Regions from separate parts of the Mesorhizobium sp. WSM4807 genome, predicted to be linked through region 3. Evidence: riboswitches for the same ligand, from Rfam matches in the RefSeq annotation. Region 3 holds a riboswitch; each other region holds the start of a gene.

Region 1 (3,266 bases), on a different contig from region 3:
TCAGCAGCCCCTTCTCGACCGTCTTTGCCGCGACCTCTGCGTCCTGCACCGCCTTGCGCTTGGCCATCTTGGCGCGGTGGCGTTCCTCGTCCCTGTCGTCGATATCGGTCATCTCATTTCACCTTGAGCGGCAGTCCCGCCACCATCAGCAGCACGGTGCCGGCGACTGCCGCGACCTGCTGGTTGAGCCGGCCGGCGGCATCGCGAAACCGGCGGGCGAGCGCATTGTCGGGCACGATGCCCTGGCCAACTTCGTTGGAAACCACGAACCACGGCCCGCGCGGCCGCGACAGCACTTCCGCCAGCCCTCGGCATTCGGCCTCAACGTCATGTTCGGCCAGCATATGGTTGGTCAGCCACAGCGTCAGGCAGTCGATCAGGACGGGCCGGCCGTCAGGCAGCGCCTCGATCGCGCCGACGAGATCAAGCGGCGCGTCGACGGTCGTCCAGCCCTCGCCACGCCGCGACCGGTGCAGCGTGATACGCTCACGCATCTCGTCATCATAGGCTTGCGCCGTGGCGATGTAGGCCCACGGCGCCGGACAGGCCGTCACCAATCTTTCGGCATACGCGCTCTTGCCGGAGCGCGCACCGCCGATGACCAGGGTCAGCCTCCCGCCGGGAGCAACGGGATCAGGCAAAGCTGTCGCGCAGGCCGGTCGCGGTGCCGGTCAAGCGGCCGCGCACCGCGCCGACGACGGCGCCGAGCACCAGCCAGAACACCAGATTGGTCAGCGTCACCGCCACCACGAACTGGTGGTGCAGGCCTTCCGGGATCGGCGATTCGAAACTGTCGGGCTGCGGCGCGCCGACAATATGCGGCGCCACGATCAACGCCACGGCAAGCAGCGCCAGCGGCAGCGATTTGCGAAAGGCGAGCAGCCCGAGACCGGCCGCGGTCGCTATCACCGTCGCCGTCCACCAGATCTGGCGCTGGGTGAGATCGGCAGCCGGCATCATAGCCGGCAGTTCGGGCGGCAGGCCGAGGTTCGGAGCCAGCGTGAACACCGCAAAGCCGGCAAGGCCCCAGAACAGGCCCTGACGCCAATTGCCGATGCCGCCGGCGAACTCCGAAGCGGCGACCAGGATCAGCGCAAAGCCGATGCCGGTGACGACGTTGGCAACGACATTGAAGGCGAATCGTTCAAAACCGTCGGCCGGCGCCCAGCCTTCGTCTTCCGGGGCCGCAGCTTCGGCCGGCGCCGGTGCGGCGCTGCTCATGGCATTGGCGTCCGAGGCGTTCGCGGCGGGCGCCGCGGTATGGTCATGCGTGTGACCACCGCCGGCCTGCTCGTAGACTTCCGCCTTGAGAATGAGCGGCACGGTGGCGTAGGCCTGCATGCAGGCAAGAACGACGCCAGCCACAAGCCCTGCGATCGCCGCGATGAATACGACGTTGCGAAACAGTGTCATGATGTCGGCCCCTCGTCAGTGGCAGGGAAACGCCATCGAATGGCGATAGTCGTGGGCGGCATTGTGGACCGCATCGATATGCGAGAAGCCGACAAAGCCCATGACGAAAATGCCGAGAAATGCAGCAAGCGCCAGCTGCACGAAGCGCGACTGCGAGGAGATGGAAGCGCCGAGCGAGACGGAAGCGGTATTCATGTCTTGTCCTTTCGCCCTCCACCCGAGGGCATAGAAGTCAGTTCTCCTGTCGCCGGCAGGTCTCCTGGCTCGCGGGTCAGCGCCCTTCCCCACCTTCCCGAAGAAGCTCTTCCCGAAAGAAACTCTTCAGTGGCATATGGAGAGGACTACCGCACACAGTTGCGGGGGCAGCCACGGCATTGGGCAAAGAATCGCCCTTACCGCATTCCCTCTTGGTTCCAAACGGAACCGACGACGGGTGCGACTATAGGCAGAATCGCCGTGCCCGGCAAACCAAATTCCGCCAGCTACCAGCGCGAATGCACCGTCTCTGGAACCAGCCGGCCGGCGCCACGAGGCCGGAGTGCTGATGCCGAGGAATATGGCCCGCATCGCTTCTAATGGGTGCGTCAGCGGCATACGGCGCTTTCACCGACGCCCTGAGCATCAACGGGATTTGGCCCTGTCTTCTTTTGTCTGGGGCAACCATGATAGTCGTCTTGCAGTGCTGAATCAGATTGCGAGACCATGAGCATTTCTACGCCGACCGTTCAGGACCGATCCAAGCGCATCATCGCCATCGACGTCGCCCGCGGCGTCGCTTTGCTTGCCATGGCGAGTTACCATTTCACCTGGGATCTCGAATTCTTTGGCTACACCGATCCCGGCCTGACCGCCTTCGGCTGGTGGAAATTCTACGCGCGCTGCATCGCTTCGACCTTCCTGTTCCTGGTCGGCGTCAGCCTGTTCCTCGCCCATGGCAAACTGATCCGCTGGGACGGCTTCTGGAAACGCTTCGCCATGGTCGCCGGGGCGGCGCTCGCCATATCGGCTGCCACGAGGCTTGCCACGCCGGACAGTTTCATCTTTTTCGGTATCCTGCACGAGATCGCGCTCGCCAGCCTGCTCGGCCTGGCGTTCCTGCGGCTGCCGGCGCTGCTGACGCTGGTTATGGCAGCTTTCGTCATAACCGCGCCGCTCTACCTCAGGTCCGAGACCTTTGACCATCCGGCCCTGTGGTGGGTCGGCCTGTCGGCAACCAACCCGCGCTCCAACGATTATGTCCCGCTGTTTCCATGGTTCGGCGCTGTGCTTGCGGGTATCGCGACGGCAAAACTCGCCTCCGCCTCCGGCCTGCTGACGCGGTTGGCAGGCCTGACGCCCGGCCGCTGGACAAATCCGCTGGTCTTTATCGGCCGGCACAGCCTCGCCTTCTATCTGATCCACCAGCCTGTGCTGATCGGCTCGATCTGGCTTTTTTCGCAAGTCATGCCGGCACCGGTCGAGACCAGGCAGGTCACCTTCCTGAAAGAATGCCAGACTTCGTGCGAGCAATCACGCGACACGGACTTCTGCTCCAGCTATTGTGTGTGCATGCTCGATACGCTCGAGGGCGAGGCCACGCTTGATCGGCTCTACCGCAACGACCAAGCTGCGGAATGGAAGGCACATCTCGACGAGCTCGCCGGCGCCTGCACTGCCAAAGCCGACAGCACTTTGATGGAGGGAGGAGCACAATGACCGACCATCAACAGAAACCTGGGCAACAGAAACCGGGACAGCCGAAACCGGGGTTTATACCGTGGCCGCCGCTGATCTATGTCGCGGCCATCGCCGTCAGCATCGCGCTTGGCTTGCTCTATCCGCTGCCATGGATCGGCGGCCTTCTGGGCGACATC
Region 2 (3,266 bases), on a different contig from region 3:
GTCGAGCGCCAACAGAGTGCCGTCTGCATGAAGGAAAAAATCTCGCTCGCCATGGCCCGGCGCGTTGCGCTTGCCGCACAGGGGTTTGCCGATCCTCGCCCCAGCAGCACGCCGGATCGCCGCCATCTGGCCCGTGTGCTTGCCCGGACCGGCCTGCTGCAGATCGATTCCGTCAGCGCGGTGGTGCGCGCCCATTATATGCCGCTCTATTCGCGGCTTGGCCCCTACCCGCTTGCGCTGCTCGATAACGCCGCCGTGACGCGCAAGCGCACGGTCTTCGAATATTGGGCGCACGAAGCCTCCTTTCTGCCGGTCGAAACCTATCCGCTGATGCGCTGGCGCATGGAGCGGGCCGAACGTGGCGAGGAAATGTATAACGGACTGGCCAAGTGGGGCCGCGAACGCGCCGCCTACATTGAAGACATTTATCGCGAGGTCGTCGAACGAGGGCCGGTCGCCGCATCCGCCCTCGAAGGCCAGAAGGGAAACGGCGGCTGGTGGGGTTGGAGCGATGCCAAGCACGCTTTCGAATGGCTGTTCTGGGCCGGCCGTATCACCACGGCGTCGCGTCGTGGCTTCGAGCGGCTTTACGATCTGCCGGAGCGCGTGCTGCCGCCGGCAGTACTTGCTTTGCCGGTGCCCTCCCCGGAGGACGCGCACCGCGAATTGCTGCGCATTTCCGCCCGCGCCCACGGCGTCGCGACAGCGGGCGACCTGCGCGACTATTTCCGTCTCTCTCCCGCCGACATCAAGGGCCGCATTGAGGAACTGGTCGACGCCGGTGATCTTTTGCCGGTTCGCGTCGAAGGCTGGGACAAAACAGCCTATCTTCACAGGGATGCCCGTTTTCCGCGCAAGATCGAGGCGCGCGCCTTGCTTGCTCCCTTCGATCCGGTCGTCTTCGAACGAGCGCGCACGGAAAGACTGTTCGACTTCCGCTATCGCATCGAGATCTACACCCCCGCCGAAAAGCGCCAATACGGCTATTACGTGCTGCCGTTCCTGCTCGGCGAAAGGATCGTGGCGCGCGTCGACCTCAAGGCCGACCGCCCCGCCGGCGTGCTGCGCGTCCATGCCGCCTATGCCGAGCCCGGCGCCCCGCCGCAAACCGCCGCCGAACTCTTCGACGAGTTGAAGCTGATGCAGGGTTGGCTCGGCCTGGATCGCATCGAGGTGACGCCGGCCGGCGATCTGGGTTCGGCTCTCGCCAACATTGCCGCGTCGTAGACGTGCGTTGACACGACTGCCTGCACAAGCCTAAATCCGGTTCAGACGGTCTCCTCTCGGCAAAGGGAGGAGCCAAGAGGGAATGCGGTGCGAAATCCCGATTTCAAATCCGCGGCTGTCCCCGCAACTGTAAGCGACGAGCCAAGGCCGATAACCACTGGGACGGTCCCGGGAAGGCGGCACCAAGGCGATGACCCGCGAGCCAGGAGACCTGCCGTCTAGGACATAAGAATCCGATCGCCTGGCGGGTTTTCCGGGCAAGGAGCCTGATTTGGAACGCGACAGCAGTTTTTCGGCTGAGACAGCGGGCGTATTGTCCGGCGATAGGGATGCTCTGGCCGACGTCACCGTGATCGTCTGCGCCTCCTGCCGCGATGAGACTGGCTCCGATGGCCATCCTCGCGCCGGCGAATTGTTGGCCGAAGACACGCGCCGCGCTGTATCAGGCGAAAATATCCGTATCCGCACCGTCGAATGCCTCGGCAACTGCAAGCGCCGCCTCAGCGCCGCTATCCTGCGCGACGGCTGCTGGAGCTATGTCTTCGGCGACCTGACCGTGACCAGCGGCGCCGATCTGGTCGCCGGTGCAAAGCTCTTCGCCACCTCGACGGACGGCCTCATTCCATGGCGCGGCCGCCCCGATTGCCTGAAACGCGGCCTCGTCGCCCGCATTCCTCCCCTCGACCTTTTGAAGGACCAGATATGACCACTCCAGAGTCGTCCGCTAACATCTCCCGCGTGCCCTGCACCGTCGTCACCGGCTTCCTCGGCGCCGGCAAGACGACGCTGATCCGCCACCTGCTCGAAAACGCCGGCGGCAAGCGGCTGGCCATCATCGTCAACGAGTTCGGCGATATCGGCATCGACGGCGAGATTCTGAAGGGATGCGGCATCGACACCTGCCCTGAGGAAAACATCGTCGAACTGGCCAATGGCTGCATCTGCTGCACCGTCGCCGACGACTTCGTCCCGGCGCTCGACCAGATCCTGTCGCTATCGCCGAAAGTCGACCATATCCTGATCGAAACCTCCGGGCTGGCTCTGCCCAAGCCGCTGGTCCAGGCCTTCCAGTGGCCGACGGTCAAGAGCCGGGTGACCGTCGATGGCGTCATTGCGGTCGTCGACGGACCGGCGCTGGCGGAAGGCCGCGTCGCCAACGACATGGACGCCCTGCAGGCGCAGCGCGCGCAGGACGAGACGCTCGACCACGACGATCCGGTCGAGGAGGTGTTCGAGGACCAGCTCGCCTGCGCCGACCTGATCATATTGTCGAAGAGCGACCTGATGGACGCCGCCGGCTCGGCCCGGGCCAATGCGATCATCGGCGAGCATGCCGCGCGCGCCGTCAAGATCGTGCCGACCTCGCAGGGTAAGGTCGATCCGTCTGTGCTGCTCGGCCTCGGCCTTGCCGTCGAGGACGACATCGAGAACCGCAAGACCCATCACGACGACGAGCTCGACCATGAGCATGACGATTTCGACTCGTTCGTCATCGACATTCCATCGATCGCCAATCCCGACGAGCTGGCGTTGCGCGTCGCCACCGCGGCCGAGGAAGAAAACGTGCTGCGCGTCAAGGGTTTCGTCGAGGTCGGCGGCAAGCCGATGCGGCTCCTGCTGCAGGCCGTCGGCCCACGCGTCAATCACTATTACGACCGCGCCTGGACCGCCGAGGACGAGCGCCGTTCGCGCCTCGTCGTCATCGGCCTGAAAGGGCTGAACCGCCCGGCCATCGAGCGTATTCTCGCCGGCTGACCTCAGGCACGAGCCGCGATGCACATCCTCACCACAACATCCGCCTCGCTCGACGATCTCGCCGAGCCTGTTGATCTCAGGCAGACGCCTGCCGATGTCGTGGCGCTGTCTTTCACCGACAGCGATCTGGCCGGGCTGGCAGCAGCGTGGAAGACGGACGCGGAACGCCTGCCCTCGATGCGGCTGGCGGCTTTGCGCGATCTCCGCCATCCGATGTCCGTCGATCTCTGGATCGACAGCGTCGCCCGGCACGCCAGGGTTATTCTGGTTCGCATCCTCGGCGG
Region 3 (3,266 bases):
TGGCCGCGGGATGGCTGTGCAGCGAAAAGTCGCCCGCCGGCCCATAGGCCTTCACGTGAACGCCGGGTTTCAGATTGTCGAACATCCAGCGCGTGCCGAGGCTGCCGGCCTGCGTTTTCACCGTCACCGCGATCGAGAACGGCCGCGACGGCGAGGACGACAGCGTATAGGTCCGCATCAGCGGGCCGTCGGTGGTCGGCAGTTCCAGCGTCACGAACTGCCCCGGTCTGTAACGGAACCAGGTCTGGTTGTCAGAGCGGAAGGTGAAGGTCTTCACGTCAGGCGCCTCGTCGCTGACGCCGATCACTTCCAGCACCTGAAGCCTGTCGTTCCAGGGCGCCATCTCGTCGAGATGGCGGTAGAGGCCGAGGTCCGTCATCGCATTCATCCCCTTGACCTCGCTCAGGCGACGCTGCGCAACGCCGGCCGCCCGGCCTCGGCAAGGCGCGGCCCGATGAAGGAGGCGTACCACTCGACGAACTGGATGACGCCGCCCTCATGCAGTTCAGAATAGGGGCCGGGCTCATAGGCCGGCGACAGGATGCCGAAGGCGTTTTCCTCGACGATGCGGCGGTCCTGGTCGTTGGTCTCAGTCCAGACATGGGTGAGTTCGGCGAGGTCGTAATCGACGCCTTCGACCGCATCCTTATGGACAAGCCATTTGGTGGTGACGGCCGTTTCCGTGGCACTGATCGGCAGCACGCGGAAGGTGACCGCATGATCGCCGAGGATATGGTTCCAGGTCGTCGGATAGTGATAGAGCAGCAGCGAGCCGATACGGTCGGTCGAAACGTCGTCGGAGAGGATCTTCTTCACCGCACGTCTTCCCGTCATCGTGTAGCTGACGGCATCGCGCAGCAGCGGCGCGCGGGTGGCGCGATACTGCCCGGCCGGATCGATGCGGAACTTGCTCGGCAAGCCCGCCGCCTCGCATTTCGCCCAGTGCGCGAGCATCTCCGGATCGCTGTCGGCGCCCTGCACGCCGGTCACGGTCGGCGCTTCCGGGAATGTCTTGCACAGTTCCGGATGGTTGCCGGCGCAATGGTAGCACTCGCGGTTGTTTTCCCAGACGAGCTTCCAGTTGCCCTTCTCGACGATGGTCGATTCGAAGGCGATTTTTGCCTCGCGCAGCCGGTGCGGCAGGAGGTAAGGCTCGATCATGGCGCGCATCGGCGCGAAATCGGCGGGCTCCTTGGCCAGGCAGATGAAGATGTAGCCACTGATGCTTTCGCAAGCCACCGGCTTCAGGCTGAACTGGCTCTTGTCGAAGCCGTCCGCCATCTGCCTTGCGAACAAGAGCCGGCCGTCCAGCTCATAGGTCCACTGGTGATAGGGACAGACGAGCTTCGCCGCCGTACCCTTGTCGGCGTTGCAGACGCGGCTGCCGCGATGCCGGCAGGAATTGTGGAAGGCGTTGATCTTGCCTTGCTGGTCGCGGACCAGCACGACCGGATAGTCGCCGATCTGCGCGGTGATGTAGCTGCCCGGCTTCGGCAACTCGCAATCGTGGCCGATGAACAGCCAGTCGCGATACCAGATCAGCTCCATGTCGAGCTTGAAGAAATCGGGATCGGTGTAGAAGGGCTGCTCGAGCGAGTAGCCTTCCCTGCGGCCGTGCAAGAGCCTCAGCATGTCGTTGCGCGCATCCATGTCCTGTCCTCATAGCCGTCGCATCGGCCCGAAATCGGAATCGATTTCGGAAAGCACGATGCGCAATTCAAAGTCTTGGAGCGTACTTTGTGCGTCCAAATGGACGCACGTCGCTCCAAAGACTGAACTGGTGGTGATGGAGGGAGGATCGGCCGCAAGCCGGCGACAGGGCCGGGCATGCACTATCCACCTCTTGACCGCCCACCGCGATCAGTCGAGTCTAGAAATCTCGGGCTGGTTTCCGGGCTCTGGAGTGTCCTTGCGGACCATCGCGACACCTTCCCAGGCTTGTGGCCCAGTGGTCTCCCGTTGCGACTTGAACTCCACCACCGTTGCGGGGGCAGCGCCGGGTTCTGACCGGCTTCCCAATTCTCCGCTTCGTCGTCACCAAGCGGCACCTGAGTTGGCATGATCTAATCATGACGGCCGGCTGACTGTCGGCATGAAAGCGACATCGTATCCATGCGGCGCGACACCGCCGGCGAAACCTGTGGACCGGGATTTGAGGAAGATGAAATTTGCGCCTGCTGCGAGCTCCTGAAAGCGTGCCGGATTGACCATTGCATGGCGCCGAAATGGTTAACGATTCGACAACAACTCAGCACCGGCTTTTTAAGCCGCTTCTAAAATCGAACCGAACGGTTCGTTTCTGTTGACAATGCGTGCATGACGCTGTGAACGCAGGTCCGGCAATCCGTCAAATGGTCGATTAGCCTTTTTGTCTTAAACCTTTGAAAACAAGCCAGAAAGCAATAACGAGAGAAGCCTCTGGTACAATTTCAAGGTGTAGATTCTTGGTCCACATGGAACAACTTCGTGATTGGAATCTGCCAGATGGCCTTCCCACATCGGCGCTGTCCGAACGACGCGAATCCCTCTCAAGACACGCCGCTAGACGGACGGAAAACTAAAGATACTGGAGTTCCAAAAATGAAAAAGATTGCTCTTACTGCCGTCGCCGTTCTGGCCATCACCGGCAGCGCCTTTGCTGGCAGCGACCATTATGGGTCCAACGGCGCCAATCAGCCGACCGCCTCGGTCGACAGTTCGTATACGGCTTCCATTCAGAAGTCGGCTCACGCTGAAAAGCCCGTCGACCAGGGCGCCGACCGCAACCTTTTCGGCAACAATTAACAGCTGATCCCAGACCATGATCCCGAAGTGGAAACCGGTTTTCGGAAAAGATCATGGTCAAACAACAAGACAAAGCGGCCAGTCCGCCGCTCGGGATCTGAAAAATTCAGGAGTACTAGAAATGAAGAAGATCATTCTTGCCACCGCCGCCATCCTGGCTGTCTCCGGCAGCGCTTTTGCCGGCAGCGACAACTTTGGATTGAACGGCGCCAACCAGCCGGCCGCTGCGGTCGACAACGGCTCGTACACGGCTTCGATTCAGAATTCGGCTTCGGCGCAGAATCCGGTTCCGGCTGACGAGAAGCCCGTCAATGGCAGCGACCGTAACCTCTTCGGCAACAACTAATGTCGATCCCAACAGCAGCGGCGGCATTGTCTTTCACAAAGACCGCGGCCGCCGCGCTGATGGGATACGAAAATCCAGGATTACTGAAATGAAGAAGATCGTTCTCACCGCTGCGGCACTTTTGATTGCTGCCGGC

What was found. Region 3 has a riboswitch for cobalamin ahead of AC0L3N_RS00610 (aromatic ring-hydroxylating oxygenase subunit alpha). Riboswitches for the same ligand answer to the same signal wherever they lie in the genome.
Region 1: linked by a shared signal. The riboswitch ahead of AC0L3N_RS21970 (CbtB domain-containing protein) and the one ahead of AC0L3N_RS00610 (aromatic ring-hydroxylating oxygenase subunit alpha) in region 3 are both predicted to bind cobalamin.
Region 2: linked by a shared signal. The riboswitch ahead of AC0L3N_RS15935 (DUF1636 family protein) and the one ahead of AC0L3N_RS00610 (aromatic ring-hydroxylating oxygenase subunit alpha) in region 3 are both predicted to bind cobalamin.

What each region holds. Positions count from the first base shown of each region.
Region 1 is NZ_JBVVQY010000017.1:135,857-139,122, forward strand. Features, by position in the region: gene cobO (cob(I)yrinic acid a,c-diamide adenosyltransferase) at 1-112, opposite strand, end outside; gene cobU (bifunctional adenosylcobinamide kinase/adenosylcobinamide-phosphate guanylyltransferase) at 114-611, opposite strand; gene AC0L3N_RS21965 (CbtA family protein) at 634-1,413, opposite strand; gene AC0L3N_RS21970 (CbtB domain-containing protein) at 1,429-1,608, opposite strand; cobalamin riboswitch at 1,646-1,856, opposite strand; gene AC0L3N_RS21975 (acetyltransferase domain-containing protein) at 2,116-3,108, shown strand; gene AC0L3N_RS21980 (methyltransferase family protein) at 3,105-3,266, shown strand, end outside.
Region 2 is NZ_JBVVQY010000010.1:188,041-191,306, reverse strand. Features, by position in the region: gene AC0L3N_RS15940 (winged helix-turn-helix domain-containing protein) at 28-1,227, shown strand; cobalamin riboswitch at 1,257-1,460, shown strand; gene AC0L3N_RS15935 (DUF1636 family protein) at 1,499-1,933, shown strand; gene cobW (cobalamin biosynthesis protein CobW) at 1,930-2,982, shown strand; partial or broken gene AC0L3N_RS15925 (cobaltochelatase subunit CobN) at 3,001-3,266, shown strand, end outside.
Region 3 is NZ_JBVVQY010000001.1:123,169-126,434, forward strand. Features, by position in the region: gene AC0L3N_RS00605 (FAD-binding oxidoreductase) at 1-379, opposite strand, end outside; gene AC0L3N_RS00610 (aromatic ring-hydroxylating oxygenase subunit alpha) at 403-1,650, opposite strand; cobalamin riboswitch at 1,866-2,067, opposite strand; gene AC0L3N_RS00615 (DUF680 domain-containing protein) at 2,581-2,784, shown strand; gene AC0L3N_RS00620 (DUF680 domain-containing protein) at 2,906-3,130, shown strand; gene AC0L3N_RS00625 (DUF680 domain-containing protein) at 3,219-3,266, shown strand, end outside.